Candidatus Nitrosotalea okcheonensis: one gene and its partners. The main gene of each other region encodes a partner of the protein of the gene in region 5 in a complex. Links are inferred from orthologs where the notes say so. Each region holds a gene or a part of one and is shown on either strand. Other genes may lie near its edges.

The links.
Region 1: BQ3481_RS01920 (region 5) and BQ3481_RS11040 share a complex: the UniProt entries of both Methanocaldococcus jannaschii proteins name them as parts of the RNA polymerase complex. The link is inferred for Candidatus Nitrosotalea okcheonensis from one-to-one orthologs.
Region 2: BQ3481_RS01920 (region 5) and BQ3481_RS02780 share a complex: the UniProt entries of both Methanocaldococcus jannaschii proteins name them as parts of the RNA polymerase complex. The link is inferred for Candidatus Nitrosotalea okcheonensis from one-to-one orthologs.
Region 3: BQ3481_RS01920 (region 5) and BQ3481_RS10455 share a complex: the UniProt entries of both Methanocaldococcus jannaschii proteins name them as parts of the RNA polymerase complex. The link is inferred for Candidatus Nitrosotalea okcheonensis from one-to-one orthologs.
Region 4: BQ3481_RS01920 (region 5) and BQ3481_RS10585 share a complex: the UniProt entries of both Methanocaldococcus jannaschii proteins name them as parts of the RNA polymerase complex. The link is inferred for Candidatus Nitrosotalea okcheonensis from one-to-one orthologs.

The regions. Positions count from the first base shown.
Region 1 is NZ_LT841358.1:1,883,047-1,885,888, forward strand. What follows is about bases 21-2,836. They hold BQ3481_RS11040 (DNA-directed RNA polymerase subunit D), read right to left. Parts: upstream 1,839-2,836; coding sequence 1,203-1,838; downstream 21-1,202. Other genes in these bases: rpsI (30S ribosomal protein S9), read right to left, coding at 21-340; BQ3481_RS11030 (50S ribosomal protein L13), read right to left, coding at 340-822; BQ3481_RS11035 (50S ribosomal protein L18e), read right to left, coding at 815-1,162; BQ3481_RS11045 (ribosome assembly factor SBDS), read left to right, coding at 1,909-2,613; rrp4 (exosome complex RNA-binding protein Rrp4), read left to right, coding at 2,613-2,836. In the rest of the region: more of rpsI, read right to left, coding at 1-20; more of rrp4, read left to right, coding at 2,837-2,842. UniProt on the Methanocaldococcus jannaschii protein: DNA-dependent RNA polymerase (RNAP) catalyzes the transcription of DNA into RNA using the four ribonucleoside triphosphates as substrates.
Region 2 is NZ_LT841358.1:456,054-458,860, forward strand. What follows is about bases 24-2,804. They hold BQ3481_RS02780 (RNA polymerase Rbp10), read left to right. Parts: upstream 24-1,207; coding sequence 1,208-1,402; downstream 1,403-2,804. Other genes in these bases: tuf (translation elongation factor EF-1 subunit alpha), read left to right, coding at 24-882; rpsJ (30S ribosomal protein S10), read left to right, coding at 891-1,199; BQ3481_RS11945 (C2H2-type zinc finger protein), read right to left, coding at 1,399-1,599; BQ3481_RS02790 (hypothetical protein), read right to left, coding at 1,600-2,010; BQ3481_RS11840 (hypothetical protein), read right to left, coding at 2,083-2,205. Also shown: more of tuf, read left to right, coding at 1-23; more of BQ3481_RS02795, read right to left, coding at 2,805-2,807. UniProt on the Methanocaldococcus jannaschii protein: DNA-dependent RNA polymerase (RNAP) catalyzes the transcription of DNA into RNA using the four ribonucleoside triphosphates as substrates.
Region 3 is NZ_LT841358.1:1,774,301-1,777,089, forward strand. Bases 14-2,776 are described here. They hold BQ3481_RS10455 (DNA-directed RNA polymerase subunit N), read right to left. Parts: upstream 1,632-2,776; coding sequence 1,395-1,631; downstream 14-1,394. Other genes in these bases: rpsB (30S ribosomal protein S2), read right to left, coding at 14-145; eno (phosphopyruvate hydratase), read right to left, coding at 155-1,393; BQ3481_RS10465 (NAD(P)H-hydrate epimerase), read left to right, coding at 2,037-2,690; BQ3481_RS10470 (MBL fold metallo-hydrolase), read left to right, coding at 2,687-2,776. Also shown: more of rpsB, read right to left, coding at 1-13; more of BQ3481_RS10470, read left to right, coding at 2,777-2,789. UniProt on the Methanocaldococcus jannaschii protein: DNA-dependent RNA polymerase (RNAP) catalyzes the transcription of DNA into RNA using the four ribonucleoside triphosphates as substrates.
Region 4 is NZ_LT841358.1:1,800,504-1,803,380, reverse strand. The notes cover bases 26-2,876. They hold BQ3481_RS10585 (DNA-directed RNA polymerase subunit H), read right to left. Parts: upstream 1,652-2,876; coding sequence 1,400-1,651; downstream 26-1,399. Other genes in these bases: BQ3481_RS10575 (PEFG-CTERM sorting domain-containing protein), read left to right, coding at 2,791-2,876; BQ3481_RS10580 (PEFG-CTERM sorting domain-containing protein), read left to right, coding at 1,824-2,726; BQ3481_RS10590 (DNA-directed RNA polymerase subunit B), read right to left, coding at 26-1,400. In the rest of the region: more of BQ3481_RS10590, read right to left, coding at 1-25; more of BQ3481_RS10575, read left to right, coding at 2,877-2,877. UniProt on the Methanocaldococcus jannaschii protein: DNA-dependent RNA polymerase (RNAP) catalyzes the transcription of DNA into RNA using the four ribonucleoside triphosphates as substrates.
Region 5 is NZ_LT841358.1:311,369-314,184, forward strand. What follows is about bases 26-2,815. They hold BQ3481_RS01920 (DNA-directed RNA polymerase), read right to left. Parts: upstream 1,827-2,815; coding sequence 1,224-1,826; downstream 26-1,223. Other genes in these bases: nadA (quinolinate synthase NadA), read left to right, coding at 26-207; nadC (carboxylating nicotinate-nucleotide diphosphorylase), read right to left, coding at 200-1,027; spt4 (transcription elongation factor subunit Spt4), read right to left, coding at 1,029-1,217; BQ3481_RS01925 (Mrp/NBP35 family ATP-binding protein), read left to right, coding at 2,184-2,815. Also shown: more of nadA, read left to right, coding at 1-25; more of BQ3481_RS01925, read left to right, coding at 2,816-2,816. UniProt on the Methanocaldococcus jannaschii protein: DNA-dependent RNA polymerase (RNAP) catalyzes the transcription of DNA into RNA using the four ribonucleoside triphosphates as substrates.

The DNA of each region.
Region 1 (2,842 bases), 1.6 Mb from region 5 along the record:
TCAATCGTTTTCTAAGGTCTTCTCTTACTGTTCTTGTGAGTGGATGATCTTTTGGTTCCTTTCTGGATTTTGTCCAGCCTGTCATTGCTCTTGAAATTGCAATTGCACTAGCGTAAGATTGTCCTACAAAACCTCCACCTTTGACCTTTACCGAAAGATCAATCTTGTTTCTGAGATCTCCTGCAACCTCCAAGGGGCCTAGCATGATTTCTCGTGCTACTTCTTGTTGAACCATTTCTACTGGAATGTTGTTAATTCTCACACGACCTACACCCTTTGTGATATATGCATGTGCACGTGCGGTCTTTCTAGATGCATAATAGCTTTCTAATTTTACCATTATTCGTGCCACCCGACCATTTTTCCTAGTTCTCCCAGAGTTGTATAATATGGAGAAGGCCTTCTAATTTTAGCGTCATCAAACTGCGTTGTTTTCTTTGATCTTAATTCATTTGGTACGCCAAGATAAGCTCTTAATCTTTTCAAAGCTGTTTTACCAGACGGCTTGTTCTTTGGTAGCATTCCTCGTACCATTCTACTTATCATGGTATCCGGTCTTCTGGGGTGAAATGGACCAAATTTAGGATTATTGATACTTGCAATTTCCAAAAATTTTCTATATTCCTCGATAATTGTTTTTCTGTCTCCTGAAATCATGATGTTTTCGGAATTGACAATTGATACTCTGTTTCCTTTTATGAGTAGTTTTGCAACATGGGAACAAAGTCTGCCTGCAATCATGTTTGTTCCATCAACTATGATTGTCTGTGATACTGCTGTATTCTTTTCTGATGATTTTACTTCAGTAACTTGTTTAGCCAATTATTTTTACTCCTTTTCCAGTTGGGTGATCCTTGATAATCTGAGATATATCTGATATTTTTCCGCCTGATTGGGTTATTTTTTTTGCACCGCTAGTTGATATTGAAAATGAGCATAATGTTATTTTGTGTGAGAGGTTGCCAGTTCCTAGTATCTTGCCTGGTACTATGACAACATCATTGTCTGATACAAATTTGTCCAGTTGGCCTAAATTCATTGTTCTTTTTGCTCTGGTTGGTTTTAACGCCAGATCTGCTAACCTTTCCCATATGGGTGCATTGTTCTTCTTTGAAGCTACACGCAAGGTCTTCACCATTTGAATAACAATCTGGTTAGTCATGTGTAATAATGCCCACTTTTACCCAAATATAATATATGCTTCAATCAAGTGTGGCTACATTCTTTTGGAATTCGCCTAGTCTTTTTTCAAGTTCTTCAATGGATGCACGTAGGACTTCTTTTGGAGTCAAACTACCTGTAGTTTCTATGGTCAAAATATGTTCGTCGGGATTATTTGTAGATGTAAGGGCTGAAACTGTAGCGGAATTCCACTTGGCATGATCGCTACCTCTGCCTAACCTTGCATATGCTTCCACTTTTAATTTCTGACTTGGAGCTAGTGCAACAATTGGAATGTTCGGGCTGACTGGCTTGACAACTTCGTCTTCTGAACTAATCTCTGCTGAGGTAATAGTACGGGTTGTATCTGAATTACCAGAATCTAGCATGAGCAATACTCTGCATCGACTACAGCCAAGTTCACTGTGGCAATCACATGCTGCTGGTTCCACAAATCTTTCAAGATCTGTTCTAAGCGGCATCATTGCAAGCCTGTGGGCTACTCCCTCATCTGGCAGGACTGATGAATTCTCGATAATTATGACATCGTCAACAGAGAATGTGGGAATCCCTGCAAGGCAAATTCGTCTAAGCGCATTAGCATATTGAACAGGTATGCCCTTTAGCTTAACAACCATATTGTTACCACTTTCCTGTACAATCTCTAAAGAAGTCAAATCTTACGAAAAAGGACTGAAATTCCAAATAAAAATCTAGCGAGTTTTTCTTTATAGATAAATACCAAGCATGATTACCTCAATTGTGGATACTAAAGTAACAATTGTCAGATTTTCAGTAGAGGGCGAAAAATTTGAGATATTGGTAAAACCAGATCCTGCCTTGGAGTTCAAGCTAGGCAAGAGAAAGGATATTTCAGGTATCATGATTTCCGATGAGATTTACTCTGATTCTAATAAAGGCACTAGAGCATCTACCGAGAAATTAATGAAGGCATTCAAAACTACTGATGCAACTGTGGTTGCAACCATAATGCTTCAGAAAGGGGATCTGAATCTTACTACGGATCAGCGAAGAAAAATGGTCTCTGAAAAACGTAAACAGATAGTGGATTTTATCTCTAAAACATATGTAGATCCAAGATCACATCTGCCACATCCGCCCCTTAGAATAGAACAATCTATGGATGATGCAAGGGTATCAATTGATCCCTTCAAAAATACCGATGAGCAGATCAAAGAAATAATTGAACAGATTCGTTCTATAATTCCATTAAAATCTGAAAACATGCTCCTTGAAATTTTGGTGCCAGCACAATTTGCTGCTCAATCTTATTCTGTCTTAAAGTCATTTGGAACTTTAAAAAAAGAAGAATGGCAAGCAAACGGTTCACTTAAAGTAATACTAGATATACCGGCGGCGGCAAGGGCAAATGTAATGGATAGGTTAGGTTCTGTAACGAAAGGTACTGCTTCTATTGAGGTTGCAAAATGATGGATGTAAAAAGAAGATACGTTATTCCAGGTGATGTGATAGCAACTGGGCCTTTACGACCTGAACAAAACGTGTATCAAGATGGCGATAGAATGATTTCAACGTGCATTGGGATATCTGAAATTTTTGAAAATTCTGTTAAAGTGATTCCTCTCACTGGAGGATATATGCCAAAAACAAATGACTTGGTCATTGGCAAAGTAATTGGAACCTCGCCCCTCTCTTGGGA
Region 2 (2,807 bases), 140 kb from region 5 along the record:
CTTAGAACATTAGGTGTAGGACAATTAGTAGTAGCAATTAACAAAATGGATGACAGTAATTTCTCAGAAGCTGCATACAAAGTAGCCAAGGAAAAGGCAGAGAAATTATTAAAGTCAGTAGGTTACAAACTCGACAAGGTCGCAATCATCCCTGTGTCAGGTTGGAAAGGAGACAACTTGGTCAAGAAATCAGCAAATATGCCATGGTGGACAGGCAAAACACTATTTGAAGCATTTGACGACTTTACAATGCCTGACAAACCCACAGGTAAACCACTTAGAATTCCAATACAAGACGTATATACAATCACAGGTGTTGGTACCGTCCCAGTAGGACGTGTTGAAACAGGTGTTGCAAAACCTGGTCAGAAGATCATCGTCATGCCATCAGGTGCGGTGGGCGAAATCAAATCTATTGAAACACATCATACAGAAATGCCATCTGCAGAACCAGGTGATAACATTGGATTCAATTTGAGAGGTATTGAAAAGAAAGACATCCACCGAGGAGACGTCATCGGAACATCTGACAATCCACCAAACGTAGCAAAAGAATTCAGAGCACAAATCATAGTTATTCATCATCCAACAGCAATTGCACCCGGATATACACCAGTAATGCATGCACATACTGCTCAGGTTGCAGCAACAATAGTCGCTTTTGAAGCAAAAATAAATCCACAATCTGGTGCGATTGAGGAAGAGAATCCCAAATTCTTGAAAGCCGGAGATTCAGCAATTGTCAGAATAAAACCAGTTAGACCGTTGTGTATTGAGACATTCGGAGAATTTCCAGAAATGGGAAGATTTGCTCTCAGAGACATGGGTGCAACAATTGCAGCAGGAATTGTTAAAGAGATAACTGAGAAATACACCAAATAGGGACTTGAATGACCCAGACAGCCCGAATCAAATTGACAAGTACTAGTCTTTTAAGGCTAGATGGGGTATGTACTGAAATCAAAGGTATAGGTGAAAAGACAGGTGTCAAAGTAAAAGGTCCGACACCATTGCCAGTAAAAACATTAAACGTTGTTACACGAAAATCGCCATGTGGTCAAGGCACAAACACATATGAAAAATGGGAAATGCGAATACACAGACGAGTCATAGACCTTGGTGCAGACGACAGAGCAATAAGACAACTCATGAGAATTAAAATTCCAAACGATGTATATATCGAACTTACTTTGAAATAGTGATAAAAATGTCTGAACCAATTCAAGAAATACCTGCAGAAGAAAAACCTACTAGCTTTAGTGTTTTTTACTCATGCATGCGTTGTGGAACTCAAGTATCACAATCCGAACTTACAAGATTACCAGAAATAAAATGTATTTGTGGTTTTAGAGTATTTACAAAGGTCAGACCACCAGTAGTAAAAACAATCAAGGCATTCTAGACATCTCTAGTCCCATTATAGCTGTGGGCGCGTTGCATGTGTGTTCTCATCTCTTCCATGCTTGAAAAAAACTTGTTACATTCTTTACAATCGTAATGCTTGTCACAATGATGCAACTGCTGGTGTAACATCAAGTATTCCTGCTGTCTAAATTTTGTACCGCATAAATCACACTTGAATTTTTTAAAAATATTCATCTAGCCCAACTTTGCCTTGTGAGAGTCCCAACATTCCCGACACAGTTGTCCGTCAAGCACCCATTTTTTTTTGGGTGTGTACCTTATCATGCCAAGTTTTTTTCCACATGTTTGGCAATTTGACCTCTGACTCTTGTAGGTAAGATCTTTTTTATCAAAACAAGGCTTGCATAATAACCCCGTCATGTCCCACTGGTATCGTGGCTCCCACAAATCAGGAACGTCTTTTTCTATTCCACATATGACACATTTCTGTCTCAGGCTCTGTTCGTAGAACTTTTTCATCTGGGAAACATAGCAATCTCCACACAGTGAGCCCTCTATCTTCCACTCACTCTTTGGCTTATTCTTGTGGGCAGACTCTTTCTTACAAATGGTGCAGATGATGGGTTTTCGTGAAAACAAGTTCATGGTATTGAATATCACTAAATACATTAAATAGTTATCATAAAGGAAAGGAATTGAGAACGCTAGTTCTCGGATTTATTGTTCCAATGCTTCTTCTAGAAGCTGGCCTGCGTTTAACATTCCCTTTTGCTTTGCAATCTGTTCAATTTTTGCATATTGTTCAGATGTAAAACAAACTGGCATTGAACGGTCTTTCATGAATATCCACAGTCTTTGTGATTTTATATCCTTTTTGTTGATTTGCTTTGATCGTCAAGATCGATTTGTGTAACCTATTCGTTAAACACGTACTTGCGCTGACCACGTAATTCTGGACTACTCCCTACTCCCACCAACACAAATTCTTTTTTCCCATCCAAAATGTTTTGGGTTGGACTCAGCTTGCTTTCATGAATCTGTTCATATTCTTCAAGAGATATTTTTCTCCTATCTCCTATTTCTGCTTCTAGATTCATGTTTTTGACAATTTCCTTATATCTATCCATTATAACTCCGCTGAAGACCATTGCACTACTACCGCTTCCGTACGAGCCAAATCCAAATCTCTTTCCCTCAAGATCGGTGCCCTTTTGGAATTCAAATTCCAGACAACTTCTAAAGCCCATGTATAATGAGGCAGTGTAAAGATTTCCTACCATGCTTGATGCAATAAGTGAACTTGCAAGTTTGGAATCATATGCTTCTTGGAATTCCTCAGTCATTGTAAATCGTTTCGTAAATTCGTGGTCTTTTTGCATGAATTCCTCGTCTGCAAGTATTGATTCTATTGTTCCACGTGGATCCTTTGGAATTGGTTCCTG
Region 3 (2,789 bases), 1.5 Mb from region 5 along the record:
TTTTGCTATCAATAATGTAAAGTCCTTCATTTGTTGCCTTGGTGACAAATGGCGTCATGAATTTTGTTTTTACTTGTGTGCCTACCCTTATTCCTGTGGACAGCACATACTTTTCCATGTGCTCAAAATCTTCTTGTTTGCTCATTCTGTGTTTCTAAATCTCGGCCATTCCACGTATTAAATCATACTCTGAGAGTCTGATCAGTTCGTTGAGTTTGGCTATCCTTTCTCCACCCAATATGCCAACTTTGAGCATCTTAGATTTTGTAGCAAGTCCAATGTGTGATATGTGCGAGTCTATTGACTCACCCGATCGATGGGATGTGATGAGTTTTACATTGTTATTGTTTGCCTCTTTGGCAAATTCAAGTGCGTCATAAAGGCTTCCTGCCTGATTTACTTTTAATATTGCTCCGCTACAAGCTCTTATTTTTACGGCTTTCTTGAGAATTTTTGTATTTGTTACCAATAGATCATCCCCAGTTATGAGGACATGGGGAAATTTCCTAGTCAAAATTGCCATATCTTCAAATGCTTCTTCATGAACTGCATCTTCGGCATAAACAAGTTTGTATTTTTTTATTATTTCTGATGCAAACTCGATCTGTTTTTCTGGAGTGTTTTCAAAACCTGCTCTATTGTACACATATTTTTTTTTCTTTTCATCCCATTGCGTGGATGAAGCAAAATCCACACCTAAAGAAACCTCTTTCCCTAATGTAAAACCTAGTTGTTCACAAGCTTTTGCAGATATTTCAAGAGCTTCATCATTTTTTAATTTTGGAGCCCATCCGCCTTCGTCCCCCCTTCCATTTGTAAAACTTGGATCCTTCTTTGCCAGAATTTTTCCTACTTCTTTATGTATCATCAAGTTAACTTCTATTGCATCACAAATAGTTTTGGAACCTGTGGCACAAACTAGAATTTCTTGAATATCTGGTGTACCTGGCCCGGCATGTGCTCCGCCCCCTAAAATATTTCCAAGAGGAAATGGATATCTAAAAGTTGAATCTTTTGCCAGCAACTTGAACATTGGAATCTGTAATGATTTTGAAGCCGATTCGATTGACGCAATAGTTAATGCAAATGCAAGCGAACCTCCAATTTTTGAATAATTCGGAGATGAGTCAATTTCTCTTAGGGTCTCATGAATTATTTTCAGGTTGGATGGATCAAGGCCTAAAAATTTCTTTATGTTTTTTTTTAATATGTCTAAACTTTTTTCTGGTTTATTCTGGGGAAAACTCTGTGCTTCATGTTTCCCAACACTTGCACCTGATGGAGCACAGACTCGTCCTACATGTTCATTATCTGATGTCACATCGATTTCTATAGTCTGACTTCCTCTGCTGTTGTAAAGTATCCTGCCTTTGATTGATGTAATCTTGGGCATTCTATTCTAATTCAGATCTTACTTCTTGCTCTCTTCTTCTAATGGCTTCGTAAAATGGAATAACTTGGTGAATTGTCTCAACAGATGTCAATATCATTGCTCTACAACAGTATCTTTTAAAACCAAAAGAATCTAAAACTTTTCCAGGATCCTCTCCACCCTTGACGCGGTTTTGATATTCCTTAAATTTGTCAGCAACCAAATTTCCACAAGTAAAACATCTGACAGGAATTAACACAGTCACAAAAAGTAATCAAGGCTTATAAAAACCATACATGGGTAAAACCAATTGCGGGAGTCGCCCAGCCTGGTCAAAGGCGCTAGCTTGAGGGGCTAGTATCTTAGGATTTCGAGGGTTCAAATCCCTTCTCCCGCATTAATGATTTTATAACAATACGTCCAAGGTTTGCACGCCTCTATAAATCATCGATGATACATGGCTGAATTCTTTTTCTGTTTACTAAGGTAATTCCTGATGGCACGGTGTTGATTTTATTGTAGAATGTATTATGGGAGTTTCCTAATATTCTTGTATAACTGTTCATTAATTTCTACGAATCTCCAGACTTGGATGGTTCGGTCTATGTTTGCATGAATATGTATTTTGGTAAAGCCCTTATTTGACATAAAATCTTGTATTGTTATGGAAATTACTGTAAAACAAATGATGCAAATTGAGGAGAATGGACATCAAATGGGTTTTTTTAGAAAACTAATGATGGAAAATGCAGGTGCTGTTACTGCAAGACACATTACAGAACGTTACCATGATCTAACATCAAAAAAAATAATAGTTTTTGCTGGACTGGGAAATAATGGTGGTGATGCATTTGTTGTGGCCAGACATTTGGCTGCATTTGGATGTACGCCTACCATAATACTTCTGGGACATCCAGATAAAATAAAAACAGAAGAAGCACGATCTAATTGGAAAATTTTAGAGAAGATGAATTCTGTGAATCTCATACTTGCGTCTGCTATTGATACAATTACAGATGGTGCAGATGTAATAGTGGATGGAATATTGGGAACAGGCATGTCTGGAAAAATTAGAGAACCGTATTCCTCGGCAATAGATTTGATAAATCAATCAAATGCCTTCAAATTTGCGGTTGATGTACCATCCGGTCTTGACCCTGATACAGGAATAGTAAATGACAAATGTGTAAAAGTGGATATTACTATAACCTTTCACAAGATGAAGATTGGAATGCCAAAAAATCAAGACATGTGTGGCAAAATAATAGTTGAAAAAATAGGGATTCCACCTGAAGCGGAGATTGGTGTGTTGTTATGAAAGTGCATCAACTTCAAGTAGGAAATATGCAAAACTTTACTTATGTTCTTGAGGATGAGGATACAAAGGAATCTGTTATCATTGATCCTTCATGGGATC
Region 4 (2,877 bases), 1.5 Mb from region 5 along the record:
ACCAATCCACAATTCGAACCCTCAGGAGTTTCGCTTGGACATATTCTACCAAAGTGTGTAGCATGAAGATCTCTTGCTTCAAAGTTAGGTTGGCTTCTGCTCAGAGGTGACTGAATTCTTCTAAGATGACTAATAGTTGAAAGATAATTGGTCCTATCAAGAAGTTGTGTTACACCAACTCTGCCCCTGCCCCAATTTCCAGTTGCAATGGCATTATTCATTTTGTCAGTAACAATTCCAGGTCTAACAGCAGCTGCTACTGCGTTTATGCCTCTTTTTTGGCCTGATCTTTCCAGTTGATATTTCATATCTCGGACTAGATTTCTAAATGCTGTTCTGAAAAGATCAGCGAGCATTTGACCTGCGAACTTTATTACTTTATTTCCATAATGATCCTTGTCATCAGTAGCAATCCATCCCAATTTTAGTTCGATTAGTTTGCATGTAGCTTCCCCTAGAAATAGTGCTTTTTCTTTTCTATTGTCAGGATGTTTACCAAGATGTGGTAAAAGACCCCAATCAAGTAATGTTTCAGCTCTCTTAATCTGGAATTCTTCTAGCATACCAGGTGCAATTCTTTTACTGATGTAGACTATGGCATCTTTTGCGGTTGGCACATCACCTGACTTTTCAAATGAACCTTCAAGTTCATCTTGAATGTCATCCACCAATGATACCGAGGCAGCTATTTCCCTGTCAGATTCAAGACCTAGTGCTCGCATTAATGTAACTACCGGGATATCAACAGGAGAACCTGGAATCTTGGCAACAATAAGGCCATCGTTTTTCATTATTAATTCTAATTTTGCCCTATAGCCTACAATAGAAGAATAGACCTTGGCTTTGAAAACAGTATTACCACCAACTGTTTCTCTATCTACAATAATTTTATTGTAAGAAAGATCTTCCAATCCGACTATAACTCGTTCAGAACCATTTATGATAAAGTAACCACCGGGGTCACTTGGATCTTCACCGTGTTCTACTAATTTTTGTTCAGAAAGATTATGCAATATACAAGCATTAGATCGAACCATGACAGGCATGTCTCCGATGTGAATATACCTTGATTCTAGGATTTTTCCATCCTCTACAACACTTGCTTCAAGCATGATAGGAGATGCATATGTAACATTTCGCAGTCGTGCTTCCATTGGTGCAATATGAGTAATAGAGCCATCCAATTCCATCATACGCGGCTGTTGAAGTTTTACTTTTCCAAGTTGAATCTTGTATGGATATTCAGCACTTTCAATTTCAATTTGTCCAACTTCATCTATAATACTTTGAAGTCCCCTTTCAAGAAATTCATCATATGAATTAAGATGTTGTCTTGCAATTCCTTCTCTCTTTAGAATATCTTGAACGATGGGCCAGCGTTTGTTTGAAATATTTGCCATTATTCTTCCACCACGTACCTATAGTACAAACTCTCACCAGCAGTTGGGCTCTTTCGTGTAATTTTTATCATATCTCCTGGCTTTACCCCCAAACCTCTGATGGCAGGATCACTCACATAGATTAGCGGCATTTCAGTAGGCTTGGTATGATATTTTTCAAGAACCTTTTCGGCTTCGTCTTTATTTATTATCTCATGTTTTGGAACATAGATATGATCTGGAATGAGTATCTTCTCTTTTTTACTAATCATTTTTTAAAATCTCCTTTGAACATTAGCTGTAAACGTATGACTAATCCACAAACTAAGATGCATCCACCGAGAGGTTAATATATATCTAATTGGAAGTGTGTCAAAATTAGCATCTTTTGTCAATAATTTTTTCCGCAACTTTAAATAGTAAAAAAAATCACTTCCAACCAGGATGAGTACTCGCTTTAAAGGATTTGCGTTACTTGCAATTCTGCTTTGTGCTATAGGAGTAATGCCCGTTTTTGCTTCTCCATATGCTCTACAGAATCCAACAGGTTCAAATTCTACAAACGCTACATCTAGAAATACAGGTACGCTCGTTGGTTCTACATCCACAGGTCAAATCACCGTAACAACCGACAAGACTTCATACAATGATGGAGACAAGGTTGCAATATCAGGAAGTACACGAGACTATATTTCCGATACACCAATCACGGTCATCATCATCAACCCGATAGGAAACATTGTCAAAATTGATCAAGTGAATCTAGGATCGGACAGAACCTTTTCAACATCTATAATGGCTACAGGCACTCTCTGGCAGGCAGCAGGCACATATACAGTAAAAGTGCAATTTGGTAGCCCGGATAGATCAGCTGAAACAACCTTCCAATTCGCCGGCTCTACTGGCAGTTCATCATTAGGAAACACTATACCAGTTGATGGTACAAGCCTTTCTGTAAAATACAGCATAACCAATGGCAAAGTCCTTGGCATAAAGGCTGACATGCAATCAAAATCACTGATTGTATCAATACAGACTACTGGGGATGGAGTATTAACAGTAACACTCCCAAGAGCGCTGATTAATGCAACACTACCAACAGGTCAGGATGACAAGTACTATGTACTAGTAGACGGTCAGGAAGCTAATTTCCAGGAGACTAGCACTACAACAACCGACAGAACTCTATCAATTCCATTCACTGATGGAACTCAAGAAATAGAGATAATCGGTACACAGATAGTTCCAGAGTTTGGCCCAATCGCAGCTCTAGTACTTGCTATTGCAATAATATCAATAATTGCAGTATCAGCAAAGACTGGACTAAGATTTATGCCAAAGTACTAGGACGCTCTACTTTTTCATTTTTTTAAATATACATAAATATCCATTATGCTTAATCGCCAATAAGATGAGTACTCATAAAGAATATGCGTTGATCGCAATTCTTGCTACGGCAGCTGTAGTAGGTGTTGTACCTGCTTTTGCAGCAACCAAC
Region 5 (2,816 bases):
ACTGGAATATTGTATAAAATGCAAAAACAAAATCCTGACAAAAAATTTATTCCCATGTCTGAAAATGCGATATGCCGATACATGAAGATGATAACACTGGAAAAAGTATATGCGTCATTGCAAGAAAACAAGTATCAAGTAAAAGTTCCAAAAAACATTGCAGACAAGGCTCATCTTGCAATAGAACGTATGCTGGCGATTAGTTAACTTCAAGACTAAGATCAAGGCCTATGACTGAGCTTGTCAGTCTTCCGATGGATATCATGTCTACACCTGATCTTGCATATTGTGCTACGTTTGAGTAATTTATTCCGCCTGACGCCTCTATCTTTACTCTGTCCCGTAGGTGAAGGCGTTTGAGTTCCTGGATTGTCTCTCTTATCTTTGACGGCGGCATGTTGTCTAGCATGATTATCTGTACACCTTCAGTTGCTGCCGTAATTGCATCCTTTAGGCGCTCTACTTCTACCTCGATTTTCTTGTGCTTTTGTCTTGCACGCTTGATCAAATCTAAAAGAGAGTCTGATGCCGCAATGTGGTTGTCCTTTATCATGATCATCTGGTCTAGAGACATCCTATGTCTATGTCCGCCACCAATAGCTACTGCATCCTTGTCAAAAATCCTAAGACCGGGTGCTGTCTTTCGCGTGGAATATAGCCCAACTTTGGGATTTGCAGCACGGATTTTTTTTACATATTGGTTAGTCTGATTTGCAATGCCGCTCATCCTTGACATTAAATTCAATGCTGTCCTTTCACAAGATAATATTTGATATGTGCCGCCTGAAATTGTCATTATCTTTTGGTCTGGGATTACAGTTTGCCCGTCTTTTTTGTGTATTGTAACCTTGCAGCCTCTTGATGAAAAAATCTCTCTTGCATACAAAACGCCTGCCACTATGCCACTTTCACGAGATACTATGGTTGCAGTAATTTTTTTTCTTACAAGTAATTTGCTTGTAATATCACCACTTTTGATATCTTCCTCAAGAAATCTTTCTAGCTGTTTTTTTGCACTTGTTTGCAACCTATGTTACCTTGAGTGCATACTTGCCTTTCTCTTTTATTCCTAGAGACTTGGCAACAAGAGAATTTGTTGGATCTACAACAAGAACTGAACTACTCCAGTCTGGACTAAGGTCTGATGACTTGCATATTGGACATACTTTCCCTACTGTGACAAACTTACATTTGCGACAAGCCAACTCTCGTACCAATTCTTATCACTTGGACTCCGCTGGTTTCTTTTTGTCTGAAGATGCTGCAGCAGCTGCTGGATTTTTGGATTTCTTGATCTCCTCTTCAATCCACTCGTCTGCACCAAGAAATGGTTGTCTGCAGGTGATGCCAACCTTCATGGCTGCTGTCTTGCCAATTGATACTGCTGTGATTCTTGCACGGAGTGTTGTTCCAATCTTCATTGTTCTTCCACTCTGGTTTGCAAGGATCATGCCAGACTTGACATCGCTCTTGAGATAATCATCCATTATTTGTGACAAGTGTAACAATGCATCTGTTGCACCAATTCTGACAAACGCTCCAAAGTCTGTAATCTCGACAATTTCTCCACGGACAATTTCCTGGAGTTTTGGTGAAAATGTTAATGCTGTGAATTCTACTCTGTGATACGTTCCGCCATCGCCTGCAATTACTTTGCCCATTTTTTCTACCTTGGTTTCAAGTATCATTATGACATAGCCAAGCTCTGGGTTTATCATGCTCTCATATTTTTCACGTAGGATGGTGATTGCGGCCTTTTTGAGGGATTCGCCAAATAGTTTAGGAGGTATTCTAACTACATCAGTAAGGGTCGATATAGAAAACATCCATAAATCGACATAAAATTTGAATTTATGAATCTTTGGATAACTTGAATGTTGTCTTTGTAGTATGTTTGATGGTACTATCAAATCATGCGATGAAAATCCGATCTCTTGACTTGATCACATCGACTCGATAGTTACTGGTTCACCACGTTTTGTCATCAACACTTTACATGTGAATCCCGTCTGGTACCACCAGTGTGTCTCAAAGCAATATGTACACGCACCATGAAAATGCCATGAATAGAGTTTGGAATCTAGGCGTAATCTGTGATACCTTAGTCCAAACTTGGATGAGATGTTTTCTTCAATGCAGTCCCTTACTTATGTTTAAATATTGTATTCGGGATTTTTTACTTTATGGTTTCAGTTGATCAAGTACTTTCTACTCTTGCCACTGTGATTGATCCTGATCTAAAAAAAGACATTGTCTCAATGGGGATGATAAAAGACATTGAAATCAACGGAAACGATTTAAAATTTACACTAGAGCTTACCACTCCAGCTTGTCCTTTTAATGATGAAATAGAACAAGATGTACGAAACGCAATCTCCAAGATGAAGGAGATATCAAAATTTGATCTCAAGGTTACTGCCAAGGTTATGGAAGGAAGATCACTTAGCATGGACGAGATGTTGCCAACAGTCAAGAACATAATAGGTGTTGCAAGCGGAAAAGGAGGAGTAGGTAAAACAACTGTCTCTGTCAACTTGGCACTAGCATTGGCCCAGACTGGTGCAAAAGTTGGACTGCTTGATGCAGATATCTATGGTCCAAGCGTTCCTCTAATGCTTGGAATGGGAAAATCCGCAATGGAGGTTGATAATAATAAATTACAACCTGCTGAATCACATGGACTCAAAGTTGTATCGTTTGGCTTTTTTGCAGAGCAATCTCATCAAGCAGCAATTTACAGGGGACCGATAATTTCTGGAATTTTAAAGCAATTTCTTGTCGATACTAACTGGTCAGATCTTGATTATCTTATCGTA